2 linked regions of the Thiocystis violascens DSM 198 genome follow. Each later gene encodes a partner of the first gene's protein in a complex. Links are inferred from orthologs where the notes say so. Each region holds a gene or a part of one and is shown on either strand. Other genes may lie near its edges. The genes, in order: pabB and THIVI_RS17400.

Region 1 (12,251 bases):
CGCTGGAGGCTAGCGGACTTCGCTCGCGGTCTCTGCGGGAGAAGCGGTCGATAAATCCGCTTTGTTTGGCGGGATTTGTAGCGGGATGATTTGGCGATTCGTGTTGATCGTCGGCTTACTCTCCTTGGGCGCTGCCGCGAACCACTGATAGGCCGTATAGCCGACGGTCGCCAGAACGCAGACTGTCAGGATCTTCAGGATCGCCTTCACGGGGCTTCTTCGCGGTTTGCGAAGCGGCCATTCCTTCTGTTGAAATTTGTAGTCGCGCATCATAAAAAACTGCAAAATCAATGAAAAACGATGTTTCTCCAAGTGTAGTCGGAAAACCTGTCGGGGAACAAGCGAGCGACGCCTTCCGTTTTTTCTTCCCGCGCTTGTGTGCGTTGATCGATCGTCGTACTCTCGCGCGTTTTGCCTGACCCGGCATTCCCGACCAGACATCACAAGGAGTCATCGTTATGGACTCGCTCGAACGTGCGTTCGCGCTCATCCAGCGCGGCACCGAAGAAATCCTGCTCGAAGACGCATTACGCAAAAAACTCGCGCAGCAGCGGCCACTGCGGATCAAGGCGGGCTTCGATCCGACCGCGCCCGATCTCCATCTCGGCCATACGGTGCTGATCCAGAAGTTGCGTCAGTTTCAGGATCTCGGCCATGAAATCCTGTTTTTGATTGGCGATTTCACCGGGATGATCGGCGACCCCACGGGCAAGAGCGCGACCCGCAAGCCGTTGACGCGCGAGCAGATCCAGCAAAACGCGGAAACCTATCAGGAACAGGTCTTCCGCATCCTCGACCCGGACAAGACACGGGTTGTTTTTAACTCGGAGTGGCTGGAGAAGCTCGGCGCCGCTGGCCTGGTCCAGCTTGCGGCGCAGCAGACGGTTGCCCGCATGTTGGAGCGAGACGACTTCTCGAAACGCTACAAGTCGGGCCAGCCCATTGCCATCCACGAATTCCTCTATCCGCTCATCCAGGGGTATGACTCGGTGGCCCTGAAGGCCGATGTCGAATTGGGCGGCACGGACCAGAAATTCAATCTTCTGGTTGGGCGCCAACTGCAGGCGATCTACGGTCAGGAACCCCAGGTCGTGATCACGCTGCCAATCCTGGAGGGATTGGATGGCGTGCAGAAAATGTCGAAATCGCTTGGCAACTATATCGGGATCACGGATTCGCCCGACGAGATGTTCGGCAAGCTCATGTCGATTTCCGATGATCTGATGTGGCGTTACTTCGAGCTGCTGAGTCGCCGCGAGATGTCGGAGATCCTCGCCTGGCAGTCCGCCGTGCGCGACGGTGCGAACCCGCGAGACATCAAGTTCGAGCTTGGGTTGGAGTTGGTGACGCGGTTCCATGGCCCGGATCAGGCCAGGCAGGCGCTGGATGGCTTCATCGCCCGCTTTCAGCGTGGCGCCCTGCCCGACGATCTTCCGGAGATCAGCCTCGCGTGCGGCGAAGACGGCGTGCTTGCGATCGCCAATCTATTGAAGGAGGCGAACCTCGTGAAGAGCACGTCCGAGGCGATCCGCATGATCGGGCAGGGGGCGGTGCGCATCGATGGCGAACGGATCGAGGACGCGCATTTGAGCTGTCCTGTTGGTAGCTGTCATGTTTACCAAGTGGGAAAACGCAAATTTGCGAAGGTTTGTCTGACCTGAGCGGTTGTTTGCCTGTGCGGCTCCAATTGCCGAATTCAGGTTGAAGATCGCCAACGACCCGTCCCGCCCGCGCTCAGTGCCGCCGTGTCATTTCGGGATCGAGCCGGGCGAGGAAGAGCGCGATCCGCTGACCGGGTTGCGCGACATCCAGGCCGCTCGCCGCCAGGTTTTCCAGCAGGCGGGCGGATCGGTCGGCAAGTTGCGCGATCTGTTCTGGATCGAACAGATCCAGCGCGGCCGCGACCTCGTCGAGCGGGGCGTCAAGCAGTGTCGGCGCCAGTTCGTCCGGCGCGATGGGGGATTGCGGATGCAGTAGATCCGCGATCAGCGGATGCTCCAGCAGACGAAAATGGATCTGGCGCGCCGCTTCCTCGTCAGCCAGTTCCTGCCGCGCCAGCGGATCGGCCCCGGCGGCCTTGCGGATCGCCCGCATGATGAGATCGATCAATTTGCGGAGCGCCTCACGTTCCCGCGCATGGTCCTCCGGCAGCCCGAAGGATTGTTCGTACTGACGCTCCAGCGATTCCTTGAGTTCGAGGACGATCTCGCTACCCGCGTCGGGCGGCAGTTCGACCGCGCGCCGAACCAGCGCCCGAAAACTCTCCCGAAAGGCTTCCATCTCCTCATGGTCGGCTTTTTGCGCCGCCAGCAGTGCCTCGGGCGAGACCTCCGGGGCGGGCCAGGCGAACAGCGGGTTTTCGTGCCGGCGTCTCAGATGACGCTCGCGTCGGCCGGGTTTGTGGGTGAAGGGGAGTTCCATATCAGGATGCACGCACGGTCAGGGCTTCGTAAATGGCGGAGTAATCCTGATCGGCCAGCCCCAGGGCCTCGGCGCGCAGGCAACTCGCCTCGATGGCGGCCATCAGGCCGGTGTCCAGACCCGCCTCGTCGGCGACCCGACGGAACAGCCGGACATCCTTGTGCAGATGCTTGAGCGGAAAGTTGGCGGCCCCGTATTCGTGGCTCAGATACTTGTCGAGCTTCTTGTCGAAGGTCTTGGCATGGAGCGCGCTCCCGCGCAGCAGGCTCATGAACTGTTCGACCGCGATGCCCTCGTGGCGCACTAGCCCGAGACTGAGCGCAAAGGTCGCGGTCAGGCCGGCGATCAATTGATTCATCGCGAGCTTGAGCGCGGCGCCCTGTCCGACCTCGCCGATGCGTTGCGGGTCGCGGCTCAGATCCCTGAACACCGGCAGACAGCGCTCGAACAGATCGACATCGCCGCCGGCCATGAGGATGAGCGCGCCCTCGCGCGCCTCCGGCAGACTGCCGAGCACGGGGGCTTCCAGATACTCGCCGCCCTGCGCCGCGACATGGGCGGCGATCGAGCGGCTCTCGCGCGGGGCGATGGTGCCCATCTGGACGAGGATACGGCCCGCCAGCGCGTCGGCATCGCCGCCCTCGAAGAGGGTATTCAGGATGGCCTGCGCGTCGCTCAGGACCAAAAGCGTCAGATCCGCGGCGGCGATGGCCTCGGCGGCGGTCGGCGCGAGATGGAGTCCGCGCTGACGGGCGGACTCGGCCCGCTCGGCGCCCCGGTTCCAGCACGTCACCTCGCGCCCCTGGCGTTTCAGCCGCAGCGCGATTTCCGAACCCATCAGGCCCATTCCAAGGACAGCGGTCTTCATGCGCAAGCTCCTGTGAAACCCTGTCCGGCAGGTCAGGCGTGGTTTACAAGCCGGTTCCACCAACCTGCCGGACAGGGTTTATCCGCGTAACAATTTGATGACAGGCAGGGTTTCCGGCCTCGCGCCCCGCCACAGCCAGAAGGCTTCCGCCGCCTGCTCGACCAGCATGCCAAGCCCGTCGAGCGCGCGTGCCGCGCCATGTGTCCGGCCCCAACGCTGGAAGGCGGTCGGGGCGTCGCCATAGAGCATGTCATAGATCCAGCCGCCGTCGCTCAGACAATCCTCGGGGATCGCCGGCACGGCATCGCTCAGACCCGCCGAGGTGGCATTGACGATGAGGTCGAACGACTCGCCTTCCAACGCCTTCAGACCGCGACCCTCGACCGTGCCGCCCGCGCCGGGCGTCGCCGAAGGGAACGCCGCGCCAAGCGCGGCCAGTTCGATGGCCTTCGAGACCGTCCGGTTGGCGATCAACAGGCGCTCCGGCCCGGTCTCCAGCAAGGGCAACAACACCCCGCGCGCCGCGCCGCCAGCGCCCAGCAGCAGTACCCGCGCGCCCTGGAAACGAAAACCGTGGTTGTCGCCCAGATCCCGAACGAGCCCAACGCCATCGGTGTTGTCCCCGCGCAGCCGGCCATCGTCCAGCCGGATAAGGGTATTGACCGCGCCCGCCAGTTCGGCCCTCGGACTACGTTCGTCCGCCAGCGCCCAGGCTTGCTCCTTGAAGGGCACGGTGACATTGAGCCCGCGTCCGCCCTCGGCGAAAAAACGGCGCGCATCGCCCGCGAAGTCGTTCGGATCGCCAAGGATTCGACCGTACTCCAGACACTGGCCGGTCTGGCGCGCGAATTCGGCATGGATCAACGGCGATTTACTGTGGGCGATGGGGTTGCCGATGACGGCGTAACGATCAGACATGGTCAGTCCCGCGACCGTCGACAGTCGGTCGGCTCTCTGTGACGGAAGAAGTCGACAACATGTCGACTACCCCAGATGCCGGCAACATGCCAGCGGTCCCAGGGGGGCGCCATCACTCGGCCAGCCAGCGCGCCACGTCCTTGGCGTAATAGGTCAGGACGCCGTCGGCCCCGGCCCGTTTCATGGAGAGCAGCGCCTCCAGCACCACCGACTTTTCGTTCAGCCAGCCGTTCATGCTCGCGGCCTTGAGCATGGCGTATTCGCCGCTGACCTGATAGACGAAGGTGGGTGCGCCGAACTGATCCTTGATGCGCCGCACGATATCCAGATAGGGCAGGCCGGGCTTGATCATGACCATGTCGGCGCCCTCGGCCAGATCCAACGCGACCTCGTGGATGGCCTCGTCCGAGTTGGCGGGATCCATCTGATAAGTGTATTTGTTGCCGGCCCCCAGATTGGCGGCGGAGCCTACCGCATCGCGGAAAGGACCGTAATAGCTCGACGCATACTTGGCCGAATAGGCGAGGATGCGGGTGTGGATATAACCGGCGGCCTCCAGAGCCGTGCGCACCGCGCCGATGCGCCCATCCATCATGTCCGAGGGGGCCACGATGTCGGCGCCCGCCTCGGCATGCGAGAGCGCCTGGCGCACCAGCACCTCGACGGTCTCATCGTTCATCACGTAGCCGGCATCGTCGATCAGTCCATCCTGACCGTGCGTGGTAAAAGGGTCGAGCGCCACGTCGGTCATGATCCCAAGCTCCGGCACGGCGTCCTTCAGCGCCCGCACGGCGCGCTGGGCCAGCCCGTCCGGGTTGAACGCCTCGCAGGCATCCAGCGACTTGGCCGACAGCGGCGTGACCGGGAAGAGCGCCATCGCCGGAATCCCCAAGCGATGCGCCTCGCGCGCGTCCTCGACCAGCAGATCGATGCTCAGACGCTCGACGCCTGGCATGGAGGCGACCGGCTCGCGCTGCCCTGAGCCTTCCAGGACGAAAACCGGATAAATCAGGTCATCCGGGGTCAGCGTGTTCTCGCGCATCAGGCGGCGCGAGAAGTCGTCGCGACGCATCCGCCGCAGACGGGTGACGGGGAAGGCGGCGCGAGGGGTATCGAGAAAGTGCATGGGAAGTGGCCTCGGGTAAGGGGTTTAATTGCGGATCCGGCGCGCCCGGAACCATCCCGGGGCTTCAGGCCGGATACCATAGCTCAGGAGACGCGATGGCTCCAGTCAGCAATTCTCGGTTTGAACGTCACGGCTATGAGCAGCGGTGTCCCTGACGCCGTTCATGGTTCGAGAGCCTCACCACGAACGGCGTCAGCCTCACCACGAACGGCGTCAGGATCACCGCGAACGGCGTCAGGATCACCGCGAACGGCGTAGATGCCGCTGTTCGAGCAAATCCAGCAGGGGAGCGGCCTTGTGGTAGGTCTCGCGGTACTCGGATTCGGGATCGGAGTCGGCGACGATGCCACCGCCCGCCCAGAGTCGGGCGATTCCGTTGGCATGAATCAGGGTGCGGATGACGATGTTGGTCTCCATGGCGCCGTCGAATCCGAGATAGCCGAGCGCGCCGCAATAGACGCCGCGCCGCTGGGGTTCCAGTTCCTCGATGATCTCCATGGCGCGCCGCTTGGGCGCGCCGGTGATGGATCCGCCGGGAAAGCAGGCGCGCAGCAGATCCAGCGCGGTGCGGTTCTCGGCCAGCCGGCCGGTGACGGTGCTGACCAGGTGCTGGATCCGCGCGTAACGCTCGACCTCGAACAGACGGGGAACCTGGACGCTGCCAGGGACGCAGACCTTGCCGAGATCATTGCGCAGGAGGTCGACGATCATGACGTTCTCGGCGCGGTCCTTGGGGCTGAGGCGCAATTCCTCCGTCAGGCGCCGATCCGCGTCGGGGGTTTCCCCCCTGGGGCGCGTGCCCTTGATGGGCTGGGTCTCGACCCCGCCCGCGCGCACCGTCAGGAAGCGTTCGGGAGAAGAGCAGAGCACCTGACCGTCGGGCGTGGCGAGATAGGCGCCGAAGGGCGCGGGATTGATTCGCCGTAACTGGCGGTAGGCATCCCAGGGGTCGCCTTGCGCCGGGGCGGCGAAGCATTGGGCAAAGTTGACCTGGTAGCAGTCGCCCTCGTGGAGATAGCGCTTGATCCGCGCGATGGCCTCCAGATACTGCCCGTGGCTCATGTTCGGTCTGACCCGGTCGAGTATCCGATAGCACTCTCGCGGACGCATGCCTGTCCCTTTGGGCCGATCCGGCGACAGCAGATCCGAATACGCCTTCAGACGGGCCTCGTCCGGGGCGAACAATCGGCTGCGCCGCTCGGCATGGTCCACCACCAGCGCCCAGTCGTAGATTCCTATCGCCATGTCCGGCAGCCCTTCGGTTCCGCTCGGGGCGAGCCCTTCAAGGTCGCGCGCGCGCCTCGAAAAATCGATGAAACGGCGGGACAGATCGTAACCGAAGTAGCCGATGGCGCCGCCGCAAAACGGCAGACCTTCGAGGCGCGGTCGGGTCGGTCCAAGCGCCTCGCCCAGCAGGTCGAATGGATCGCCCAGGGAGACGCGGATTCCTTGCGGGGACTGGATACGGGTCGTGAGCCCGCGCGTGACGAGTACCGTGCCGGGGTCGGCGGAGAGGACGTCATAGCGGCCCAGGGCGCCGAAGGGTCGTCCGCTGTCGAGAAAGACGGGCCAGGCGCGGTGCGTCAGGGCGTCGAACAGATCGGCGCTGTCGGGTCGATAGGGAAGATCCTGAATCAATGGGAACGTCATACCGGATGGATGTCCGTCACCCGCAACGACTTCGGACACGCAGCCCTGGCGAAAATCGGCAGCGGGGTTGGTGGGCGGTTGCGGGTCGGCGAGTGGTCGATGGTTATGTGAGCGTGAACGCGGCACGCACGGAAGGATGCCACGGAACCGGCGGAGCCGCTTGTCCTTCTCCGCGTCGCTTCGCCAGGCGATCCAGCGGTGGCAGGCGCGCATGCCGCATCTGTACTAAACTTTCCGCCGGGATATTCCACGCATCCGGCTTACTGAGTGTATCCCGCCATCCCGGCTGCGCCATCCTCGATCCTGGGCGCGGCATCTTCCGTCGCCACGTTGTCACGCGGATGAAGGTCTCGCGATGTTGCACCCAAACATTCTCCCCCGGCCGATTCTAACCCTGCCTGGTTGGACCAGTCCCATCGGTGCCCTGGTCGACAATCCGGTGCCGGCTGCCTTGGCGTCGTGACCGAGATGACCCCGGATCTCCATGACCTGGAACTGCTACTGCGTTCCGACACGCCGATTATCCTGATCGAGTCGATCGAGGAGCCGCGGGTGCTCGAACTCTTCGCCCGGCTGGCGATGCGTCTGTCCGAGCCCGCGTTCTGCTGGACCGTTACCGACGGACTTCAGCGGATCGAGTTCGACGCCCCGGCCCAGCAGCCGCTCGCGGATCCCGGCGAGATTTTGCGTCACATCAAACTCACCAATCAGCGCGGCATCTATCTGTTGCTCGATTTTCATCCCTATCTGGACAAGCCCCTGCACGTTCGGCTGTTGAAGGAAATCGCGCAGGGCTACGCCAATCTGCCGCGCACACTCATCCTGGTCAGTCACGGACTGGAGATTTCCCCCGAACTGCGTCATCTCAGCGTGCGCTTTTCGTTGCGACTACCCGATCGCCAACGCATCCAGACCCTGATCCGCGAGGAGGCCCGGCGCTGGCAGGAGACCGTCCAGGATCGTCCGGTGCGCGCCAGCCGCGAGGCTGTCGAACAGCTCACCGACAATCTGCTGGGCATTACCGAATCCGATGCCCGTCGTCTCATCCGCAACGCTATCCGCCACGACGGTGCCATTACCCAGGATGACGTGCAGACCGTCAAGCGCGCCAAGTACGAACTCCTCAGCCCCGAGGGCATCATCAGCTTCGAGCATGACACCCGTTCCTTCGCCGAGGTCGCCGGTCTCGACAACCTCAAGGCGTGGATCGACCGTCGCCGCGACGCTTTCCTCGATCCCGCCCGCCAGCGCGACCATCCGCGCGGCATTCTCTTGCTGGGTGTGCAGGGCGGCGGCAAGAGTCTCGCCGCCAAGGCCGTCGCCGGTCGCTTTGGGGTGCCGCTGCTGCGGATCGATTTCGGCGCGCTCTATGACAAATACATCGGCGAGACCGAGAAGAATCTGCGCCGGGCGCTGGACACCGCCGACCTCATGGCGCCCTGCGTACTCTGGATCGACGAGATCGAAAAGGGCATCGCCAGCGGCTCGGAAGACGAGGGGGTGGGCCGGCGCATCCTCGGCACGCTGCTGATCTGGATGGCGGAACGCGCCACGCGGGTGTTTCTGGTCGCCACCGCCAACGACATCTCGCGGTTGCCGCCCGAACTCATCCGCAAGGGCCGCATCGACGAACTCTTCTTCGTCGATCTGCCTACCGCCGAGGTCCGCCGCGAGATCTTCGCGATCCATCTGCGCCAGCGCGGTCAGGAGCCCGACCGTTTCGATCTGAACGCCTTGGCCGAGGCGAGCGAGGGTTTCACCGGCGCCGGCATCGAGCAGGCGGTGGTCTCCGCGCTCTACGCGGACACGACGCGCGACGGCGCGCTGGAGACCGCGACCTTGCTCGGCGAACTGGCCAGCACCCAGCCGCTTTCGGTCATCATGGACACCCAGATTCAGGCGCTACGAACCTGGGCCAGAGAGCGGACCGTGCCCGCGCATGGTCCCGAGCGGTATTAAACCGCGCCCGGCGCGGTATGCGATGTTTATAGATTGAATCGACCCCGGAAGCCTCCATGATCGTCGGAGCTGGCACGGTTTAAAATGTTTAAAAATGAAATCGTTAAACCGCGTCGACGCCGACATTGCAGATGGATGCCAACTTGGCTGACCACTTAAGACGACGCATACCGTACCGGACGCGGTTTAGAGACATCCAGGGCGTTATCCGATTGCGGCCTTGATCCGGCGGAAAGATGCAATCGCTCCCCATCGCCCCCATTTTCGGCGATGGTTCGGGTCTCTCCGAGTGTCTGTCCGCCCATTTTCCCGAGACGTTGCGATGCAATACAAGGACTACTACAAAACCCTCGGCGTGGCGCGCAACGCCTCGCAAGACGAGATCAAGCGCGCCTATCGCCGGCTGGCGCGCAAGTTTCACCCGGACGTCAGCAAGGAAGCGAACGCCGAGGCGCGCTTCAAGGAGGTCAACGAGGCCAACGAGGTTCTGCACGATCCGGAGAAACGCGCCGCCTACGACGCGCTCGGCAGCAACTGGCGCGCCGGGCAGGATTTCCGACCGCCGCCCGGTGCCGCCGGCAATCGGGAGTTTCATTTCAATCCGGGCGAAGCGGCCGATTTCAGTGATTTCTTTTCCAGCATCTTCGGGCGCGCCTTCCATTCCGATGCCAGGGAAACCCGCCGCCGCCGCGGCCAGGACCAAAATATCAAAATCGCCATCGATCTTGAGGACGCCTATCGCGGCGCGACTCGTCAGATCAAGCTCGACGCGCAGGAAACCGCCGCGGACGGCAGCCGCAACACGCGCTCGCGCACCCTGAACGTTCGTATTCCGGAAGGGGTTACCCAGGGCCGGCAGATCCGGCTCGCGGGGCAGGGCGCGGCCGGACTGAATGGCGGTCCGCCCGGCGATCTCTACCTGGAGATCGAGCTTGCTCCCCATCGGCATTTCACGCCAGACGGCAAGGATATTCAGCTTCGCCTGCCCATTGCCCCCTGGGAGGCGGCCCTAGGCGCCTCCGTGACCGTGCCGACCCTGGGCGGCTCGGTGAGCCTGAAGATCCCGGCGGGCTCTCAGAGCGGACAGAAGCTGCGCCTGAAAGGGCGCGGTCTGCCCGGCAAGCCGCCCGGCGATACGATCGTGGTGCTGGAGATCGTCGCGCCACCGGCCAACACCGAGGCCGCGCGCGAGGCGTATCGACTCATGGCCGAGCGTCTGAATTTCAACCCGCGGGCCGAGTTGGGAGTCTGATCCATGGCGCAGATCGAGAGCGGCATTGAAGGGATCGTGCTGGATGAAGCCGTGACCGTTTCGCTGACGGAACTCACCCAGCTTTGCGGCGCCAATGGTCGCGCCATCGAACTCATGGTCATCGAGGGCGTGCTGCGGCCCCAGGGCGGACAGCCAGGGGACTGGCGCTTTAGCGGCGAGGAGGTTCGTCGCGCCCGCCGCGCCGTCCGACTCCAGCACGACCTGGACTTGAACCTCGCCGGCGCCGCGCTCGCGCTCGACCTGCTCGATGAACTGGAACGCCTGCGCGAGCGCCTGCAAGCGCTCGAACGGCAACTCGGCGAACGGTGATTCTGAACAGCGCCTCCTAAAGCGTCACCAATCGCATCGACAGATCCACCGCCGTGACATCCTTGGTGAGCGCGCCGACCGAGATGCGATCGACGCCCGTCTCGGCGATCGGGCGGACGGTCTTGAGATCGATGCCGCCGGAGGCTTCCAGCCGGGCGCGTCCGGCGTTCAGGGCCACCGCGCGGCGGAGTTCTTCCAGCGTGAAGTTATCGAGCAGAACCAACTCCGCCCCGGCGTCCAACGCCTGCTCCAGTTCGGCGAGCGACTCCACCTCGATCTCGATCCCGACACCCGCGTTCAGCGCGCGGGCGGCCTCCAGCGCGGCGCGGATCGAGCCGGCCGCCAGGATGTGGTTTTCCTTGATGAGAATGGCGTCGAACAGACCGATGCGATGATTGTGACAGCCGCCGCAGAGCACGGCGTATTTCTGCTGAAGACGCAACCCCGGCAAGGTCTTGCGGGTGTCCAGCACGCGCACCGGCAGCCCCGCGACCGCGTCGGCGTACTGGCGCGCGCGGGTTGCCGTGCCGGCGAGGGCTTGTAGATAATTCATCGCCGTGCGTTCCCCGGTCAGCAGCGCGCGCGAGGCGCCTTCCAGCACGCACAGGCGCTGTCCGGGCACGATGCGATCGCCATCCTCGGCTTCCCAGCGGATGACGCTCGCGGGATCCAGTCGCCGAAACACCGTCTCGAACCAGGCGCAACCGCAGAGTGTCGCGGGTTCGCGGGTGATCAGTTCGGCCCGCGCGCGCTGCCCCGCGGGCAACAGGGCGGCGGTCAGGTCGCCCGCGCCCATATCTTCGGCCAGGGCGGCGTCGATCTGGGACTCGATGACCTGGCGCTCGGGCAGATGATGGCGGAGGGTGGAGCGGTTTGGCAGGACTGGATCTGGGGTGGATTGTTCCATGGACACTGTGCTCGGAAGAGTGGGCGCGTAAGAATAGGCTTGGAATCACGATGACAGAATACGCCGGTTCAACCGGCGCCGGCATCTCGGGGATCGACGCCGAGGGCTGGCTCCAGGGCGCACTGCGCCATCCCTCGCCGAATCAGGACGCCCGACCGCCCGGCGCGCCGATCGACCTGCTGGTGATCCACAATATCAGTCTCCCGCCGGGTGCATTCGACGGAGACTGGATCGACGATTTGTTCCTGAATCGGCTCGATCCCAGCGCGCATCCCTATTTCGCCGCCATCGCCGGGATTCGTGTCTCGGCGCATCTGCTGATCCGCCGTGACGGGACTCTGATCCAATACGTGCCCTGCGAACAACGGGCCTGGCACGCCGGCGTCTCCTGCTTTCAGGGGCGCGAACGGTGCAACGACTATTCCATCGGGATCGAGCTGGAAGGGGACGATAGAACTCCGTTCGCCGCGGCGCAATACCGAGTGCTCGCCGACTGCACCCGACACCTTCAGCGCCGCTATCCCGCCATCACCCCGGCGCGCATCGCCGGACACAGCGACATCGCGCCCGGACGCAAGACCGATCCCGGTCCGGCATTCGACTGGAATCGCTATCGCGAGACGAGCGGCGAACTTGTGGTCAGGTGAGGTCAATTCCGAGTCGCACGGTTCGCTTTTGCGGGACGCTTCATCAATAATCTTGATATTCAAGTGGAAAACAGTATATTAGTGAAATCTAATATTTCAGAGAATCCCTCGCCATGCACAAGATCGGATGTTTGACCGCCTTGCTTCTCCTGCTGACCGTCGATCTCCAGGCC
Region 2 (6,002 bases), 550 kb from region 1 along the record:
TGCGCGATCTTGACTACCAGGCACGGGTGCTGACCCTGTTCGACGCCTATCTGACCGAGCTGTCGGTACAGAAGGCGAAGGCGGATAAGATCAGCGCCGCCAATGCTGGAGAGACCGACCCGGATCTGCTGCGGGAGGTGCCCGATTTCCCCGCCAAGACCTGGAGTGCGCTCAAGACGGCAGGCCAGCTTCCGCCCTCGCGCGTTGCCATTCCCTACTCGCCGCGCCTGGATGGCATCGGTCGGCCGACGCCCAATGCCGTGTTCAAGGTGCCCACCGGTGGCGGCAAGACCTATCTGGCGGTCGCCGCGCTGTCGCGTCTCTTCGGGCGCTATCTGAGCCGGAACACCGGCTTTGTGCTGTGGATCGTGCCCAACGAGGCGATCTACAGCCAGACCAAGCGCCAATTGACCGACCGCCAGCACCCCTATCGGCAGATGCTCGACCGCGCGGCGGCGGGACGGGTGCGGATTCTGGAAAAGGGCGATCCGCTCGACGCCCGCGATGTCGAATCGCATCTGTGCGTCATGCTGCTGATGCTGCCATCGGCCAACCGGCAGAGCTGCGAATCCTTGCGGATGTTTCGCGATCGCGGCGATGTACGAGGTTTTTTCCCGCGCGACGATCAGCAGACCCACGCCGTTGAGTTGGAGCGAATCCCCAATCTCGACATTTACGATTTGGCGAGTTCGACTTTTCAAAGACCGCAAATCAAGGATTCGCTGGGGAACGCCCTGCGCCTGATCCGCCCGGTGGTGGTCATGGACGAGGGCCACAAGGCGATTTCGGAACTGGCCTTCGCGACCCTCTACGGCTTCAACCCCTGTTTCGTGCTGGAACTGACCGCGACCCCGAAGGACGTGGCGGCGCGAGGCGGCGCGAGCCCGCGATCGGCCCGCCATGCCAATATTTTGGTCGAGGTGGCGGGCACCGAACTGGACCGCGAGGGCATGATCAAGATGCCCTTGAATCTCGATCCCCGCCAGGGGACCGACTGGCGCAATACCCTGAGCGCGGCGCTCGACTGCCTGAATCGGCTGCACACCGAGGCGCGGCGACTGCACGGCGAACGCGGTCGCTACATTCGTCCGATTCTGTTGGTCCAGGTGGAGCGCACCGGTCGTGATCAACGCGACGGCGTCCATATTCATGCGCTCGACGCCCGAGACTGGTTGCTCACGGCGGGACTGGACGCGGCCGAAATCGCCATCAAGACGGCCGATACCAACGAACTGGCGAACCCCGAGAATCAGGACTTGCTCTCACCGGCCAACCGGGTGCGGGTCATCATCACCAAGCAGGCGCTCCAAGAGGGTTGGGATTGCCCTTTCGCCTACGTGCTCTGCGCCCTCGCGGCCAGCCAGAATCGAACGGCCCTGACCCAACTGGTCGGGCGCATCCTGCGCCAGCCGCAGGCCGACAAGACGGGGATCCCACTGCTCGACGAAAGCTATGTGATCACCCACCATGCCACGACGGCGGACGTGGTGGAGGCCATCAAGACCGGGCTGGAAGAAGACGGGCTGGGCGATCTGGTGAAAGAGCTTCGGATCGGCGGCGACAGCGGCGGGTGCGACGGCGGCGCTCGATCCATTCCCCGGCGCGCGGTCTTCGCCACGACCGAAATCTATTTGCCCCAGGTGCTCGCGGTTAACGGCGGCAGGATTCGACCGCTCGATTATGAGCAGGATATCCTGTTCCATCTGGACTGGTCGGCGCTCGATCCCGCGCCGCTGATCGCGCAAATTCCTGACAACGCGCAAAGCGCCGAACAGCAGATGCGCCGCTTCCGGCTGGCCGATGTGGGCGAGGAACGCATCCTTGACGAGATCAGCGGTCACAGCGTGGAGATGCTGCGTTTCGATCCCGCCTATACGGTGCGGATGGTGTCCGATCTGGTGCCGAATGCCTGGATTGCCCGCGCGATCGTCGGGCGCCTGCTGGTGGGGTTGACGGCGCGCGGCTTCGCTGCCAAGAAGCTGGGCGCTTTGGGCGGGCTGATCGTCGAGCAATTGCGTCACTGGCTGGACGGCGAACGCGACCGCATGGCCGAGGCGGTATTCCGAGCGGCGGTTGCCGAGGGGCGGATTCAGTTCCGGCTGCGCACCGACGATCATAACTGGCGGATGCCGTTCCAGGCCGACACCTACGAGCCGGAGGGCGCCGAACAACTGATCGGGAAGGCTGGTGGACCACTGACGAAAAGCCTGTTCGCGCCGCTCTACAAGGGCGATTTTTCCAGTCAGGACGAGCGCAACATCGCGGTCTATCTCGACAGCGAGGCCACCCTGACCTGGTGGCATCGCAACGTCGCGCGTCAGCAGTACGGGATTCAGGGCTGGCGGCGGGGTAGAATTTATCCCGATTTCATTTTTGCCCTGCAACGCGCTCAGGAGACAAACCGGGTGGCGGTGCTGGAAATGAAAGGCCCGCAGTTGGCCGGCAACCTGGATACCGAATACAAACGGGCCGTGCTGCGGCTGATGTCCGATCACTATGCCGTTGAGCAGGCGCCGCGCGTGGGCGAGTTCGAGCTGGTCGATCCCGGCGGGACTGTCGTACATTGCGACCTGGTGTTGATGCCGGACTGGAAGATTCGATTACCCAATGAATTCTTTGGGGAATGAGCGACCGACAGAGCAAACCCGCGCATTGGCGGCGATGGCCATACCGAACGAAAACAGGATAGACGCTTTATGCTGCTGATGATCGACAATTACGATTCCTTCACCTACAACCTGGTGCAGTATTTCGGCGAACTGGGCGCCGAGGTGCGGGTGGTGCGCAACGACGAGCTTTCGGTCGAGCAGGTGGCGGCCTTGCAGCCGGAACGCATCGTGATCTCGCCTGGCCCCTGCACGCCGAACGAGGCCGGCATCTCGGTGCCGCTGATTCGGGCGATGGCGGGCCGGGTGCCGATGTTGGGCGTCTGTCTCGGTCATCAGTCGATCGGACAAGCCTTCGGCGGCCAGATCGTCAAGGCACCAGCGGTGATGCATGGCAAGACCTCGCCAATGCATCACACGGATCGGGGCGTGTTCCACGGGCTGGCCAATCCGTTCGAGGCGACTCGCTATCACTCGCTCGTCATCGATCAATCGACCCTGCCGGATTGTCTCGACGTTACCGCCTGGACCGAGACCGAGGATGGTGTCCGCGACGCCATCATGGGTGTGCGTCACCGCGAATTGCCCATTCAGGGCGTGCAGTTCCATCCCGAGTCGATCCTGACCCAGCAGGGTCATGACCTGCTGCGCAACTTCATCGAGGGTCGCGACGAATGAATATCAAGGACGCCATCGCCTGCTGTCTCGAACGGCATGATCTCGGCGAAGAGGAAATGACCGCCGTGATGCGCGCCATCATGACCGGCGGCGCGACATCCGCCCAGATCGCGGGCTTTCTGGTGGCGCTGCGCATGAAGGGCGAGACGGTGACCGAAATCGCCGCGGCGGCATCGGTGATGCGCGAGCTGGCGACCGGCGTGGAGCTTGGCGGGCTGGAACAGACTGTCGACATCGTCGGCACCGGAGGGGATGCTTCGGGCACCTTCAACGTCTCGACCACCAGTATGTTCGTGGCGGCGGCGGCGGGTTGTCATGTCGCCAAGCATGGCAACCGCTCGGTTTCCAGCAAATCCGGGGCCGCCGATGTCCTGGAGGCGGCCGGCGTGAATCTGACGCTGACGCCCGATCAGGTCGCGCGCTGCGTGCGCGAGGTCGGTGTCGGTTTCATGTTCGCGCCCGGCCATCACGGCGCGATGAAGCACGCGATCGGGCCGCGCCGCGAGTTGGGCGCGCGCACCATCTTCAATATTCTTGGACCCTTGACCAACCCGGCCGGCGTGCCCAATCAGGTGCTGGGCGTTTTCAGTCCGACCCTGCTGGAGCCATTGGCGCAGGTTCTGCAACGGCTGGGCAGCCGGCATGTGCTGGTGGTCCATGCCCGCGATGGCTTGGACGAGATCAGCATCGCCGATACCACGGACGTGGCCGAGCTGAAGGACGGCGCGATTCACCGCTACGGCATCCGGCCCGAGGATTTCGGACTCGTCCGCGCCGATCTTGAGACGATCCGTGTCAATGATCCCCTGGAGAGTCTCGCCATGCTGCGCGGGGTTCTGGCCAACCAGCCGGGTCCGGCGCGCGACATCGTCCAGCTCAATGCCGGGGCGGCCATTTACGCGGCGGGTCGCGCCGAGACTCTGGCGGAGGGCATGGCGCTGGCGGATGCCGCGCTTGCAAGCGGCGAGGCCGCGCGGCGGCTGGAGCGATTGATCGTGCTGACCGCGAGTTTTGCATGCCCCGTCGTCACTCTGGACGCGGTTTAGGAGGACAAGCGCATGGCCGACACACCCGACATCCTGAAAAAGATCGTCCATCGGAAGGCGGAAGAGGTGCGTGCGCGTTCCGAACGCCTGCCGCTGTCCGAACTTATCGCGCTGGCTGGCGACGAACCGGCGCGCGGTTTCGCCGACGCGCTGCACGCGAAGATCGCCGCCGGTCAGCCGGCGGTGATCGCCGAGATCAAAAAGGCCAGCCCGAGCAAGGGCCTGCTGCGCGCGGATTTTCGGCCCGCCGAGATCGCGGTCAGTTATGCCCACGGCGGCGCGGCCTGTCTCTCGGTGCTGACCGATATCGATTTCTTCCAGGGCAGCGATGCGTATCTGAAGGAGGCGCGCGCGGCCTGCGCGTTGCCGGCGATTCGCAAGGATTTCATCATCGACCCCTATCAGGTCCACGAGGCCCGCGCGATGGGCGCCGACTGTATCCTGCTGATCGCGGCCTGTCTCGACGACGCGAGTCTGCGCGACTTGAACGCGCTCGCGCAGGCGCTCGGCATGGATGTGCTGGTCGAGGTGCATGACGCGCTGGAACTGGAACGCGCGCTGGCGGTACCCGGACGCCTGATCGGCGTCAACAATCGGAATCTGCGGACCTTCGAGGTAAGCCTGGAGACAACCATCGATCTGCTCGGGCCCATCCCCGCCGATCGGCTGCTGGTCACCGAGAGCGGCATTTTGAGCCGCGACGATGTCGCGCGCATGCGCGCGCAAGGGGTGAATGCCTTTCTGGTCGGCGAAGCCTTCATGCGGGCCGAGGATCCGGGCGCCGAGTTGGCGCGGCTGTTTTTCACTCCCGCCGGATAGATCGCGTGTCGCCGGTCCGCCCTAGCGCGTTCCGAAGACCACGATCGTCTTGCCCTTGACGCTCACCAATCCTTGTTCCTCCAGGGCTTTGATGACCCGCCCGGCCATCTCGCGCGAACAGCCGACGATGCGTCCGAGTTCCTGGCGGGTCACGCGAATCTGCATGCCGTCCGGATGGGTCATGGCGTCGGGTTGTTTGCAGAGATCGAGCAGGGTTCCGGCGATACGTCCCGTGACATCGAGAAACGCGAGATGACCGACCTTGCGGCTGGTCGTGCGCAGCCGTTGCGAGAGTTGCAGGCCGATACTGTAGAGGAACTCCTTGGCGACATCCTTGAGCTCGTCGCTCAGTAAGCGATCAAGACGTTGATAGGTAATTTCGGCGACCTTGCATTTCGTGCGGGTGCGAATGATCACGCTCCGGGTATTCTGCGGAACGAACAAGCCCATCTCGCCGATGAATTCGCCCTTGTTGATGTAGGCCAGCAATAATTCGCGACGTTCTTCCTCGTCGTCGATCATGGCCGCGACCGAACCCTCGATGAGGTAGTACAGGGTTTCCGCCGCCTGTCCCTGACGGATGAAATCGACATTTTTCTCGTAGGTTTTGGTGTGGCATTGCGCCAGAAATGGCTCCAGCCAGCGAGGGGGTTCCTGCAGCGGTTTCAGTATGCTCATAGAGTGGTCTGTTCAAGGGCTGGGGTTGCTTCCGATTCTAGGCATGCCGACGAGCCTTGTCGAACTATGCTAGCCTCCCGACACTGAAAAACCGGAGTCTTTCAAGGTCCGGCCGGCGGACCGAATGCATCGATTAGGGGGGAGTATGAAGGCGCGGGTGAAGTGGATCGAGGGT

The links.
Region 2: the proteins of pabB (region 1) and THIVI_RS17400 are in contact, whole or in part, in a solved structure (PDB 8RP0), measured with the Escherichia coli proteins. The link is inferred for Thiocystis violascens DSM 198 from one-to-one orthologs.

The regions. Positions count from the first base shown.
Region 1 is NC_018012.1:3,372,418-3,384,668, forward strand. Bases 4,779-7,597 are described here. They hold pabB (aminodeoxychorismate synthase component I), read right to left. Parts: upstream 6,984-7,597; coding sequence 5,574-6,983; downstream 4,779-5,573. Other genes in these bases: hemB (porphobilinogen synthase), read right to left, coding at 4,779-5,333; THIVI_RS14990 (AAA family ATPase), read left to right, coding at 7,452-7,597. Also shown: THIVI_RS14955 (hypothetical protein), read right to left, coding at 10-312; tyrS (tyrosine--tRNA ligase), read left to right, coding at 459-1,661; THIVI_RS14965 (hypothetical protein), read right to left, coding at 1,735-2,421; THIVI_RS14970 (NAD(P)-dependent oxidoreductase), read right to left, coding at 2,423-3,289; aroE (shikimate dehydrogenase), read right to left, coding at 3,368-4,207; more of hemB, read right to left, coding at 4,320-4,778; more of THIVI_RS14990, read left to right, coding at 7,598-8,942; THIVI_RS14995 (DnaJ C-terminal domain-containing protein), read left to right, coding at 9,265-10,194; THIVI_RS15000 (chaperone modulator CbpM), read left to right, coding at 10,198-10,524; nadC (carboxylating nicotinate-nucleotide diphosphorylase), read right to left, coding at 10,541-11,431; 1,6-anhydro-N-acetylmuramyl-L-alanine amidase AmpD, read left to right, coding at 11,482-12,078; THIVI_RS15015 (efflux RND transporter periplasmic adaptor subunit), read left to right, coding at 12,192-12,251. UniProt on the Escherichia coli protein: Part of a heterodimeric complex that catalyzes the two-step biosynthesis of 4-amino-4-deoxychorismate (ADC), a precursor of p-aminobenzoate (PABA) and tetrahydrofolate.
Region 2 is NC_018012.1:3,921,130-3,927,131, forward strand. What follows is about bases 1,733-4,490. They hold THIVI_RS17400 (anthranilate synthase component II), read left to right. Parts: upstream 1,733-2,696; coding sequence 2,697-3,284; downstream 3,285-4,490. Other genes in these bases: THIVI_RS17395 (DEAD/DEAH box helicase), read left to right, coding at 1,733-2,627; trpD (anthranilate phosphoribosyltransferase), read left to right, coding at 3,281-4,330; trpC (indole-3-glycerol phosphate synthase TrpC), read left to right, coding at 4,343-4,490. Outside these bases: more of THIVI_RS17395, read left to right, coding at 1-1,732; more of trpC, read left to right, coding at 4,491-5,149; cAMP-activated global transcriptional regulator CRP, read right to left, coding at 5,171-5,827; THIVI_RS17420 (OsmC family protein), read left to right, coding at 5,973-6,002. UniProt on the Escherichia coli protein: Part of a heterodimeric complex that catalyzes the two-step biosynthesis of 4-amino-4-deoxychorismate (ADC), a precursor of p-aminobenzoate (PABA) and tetrahydrofolate.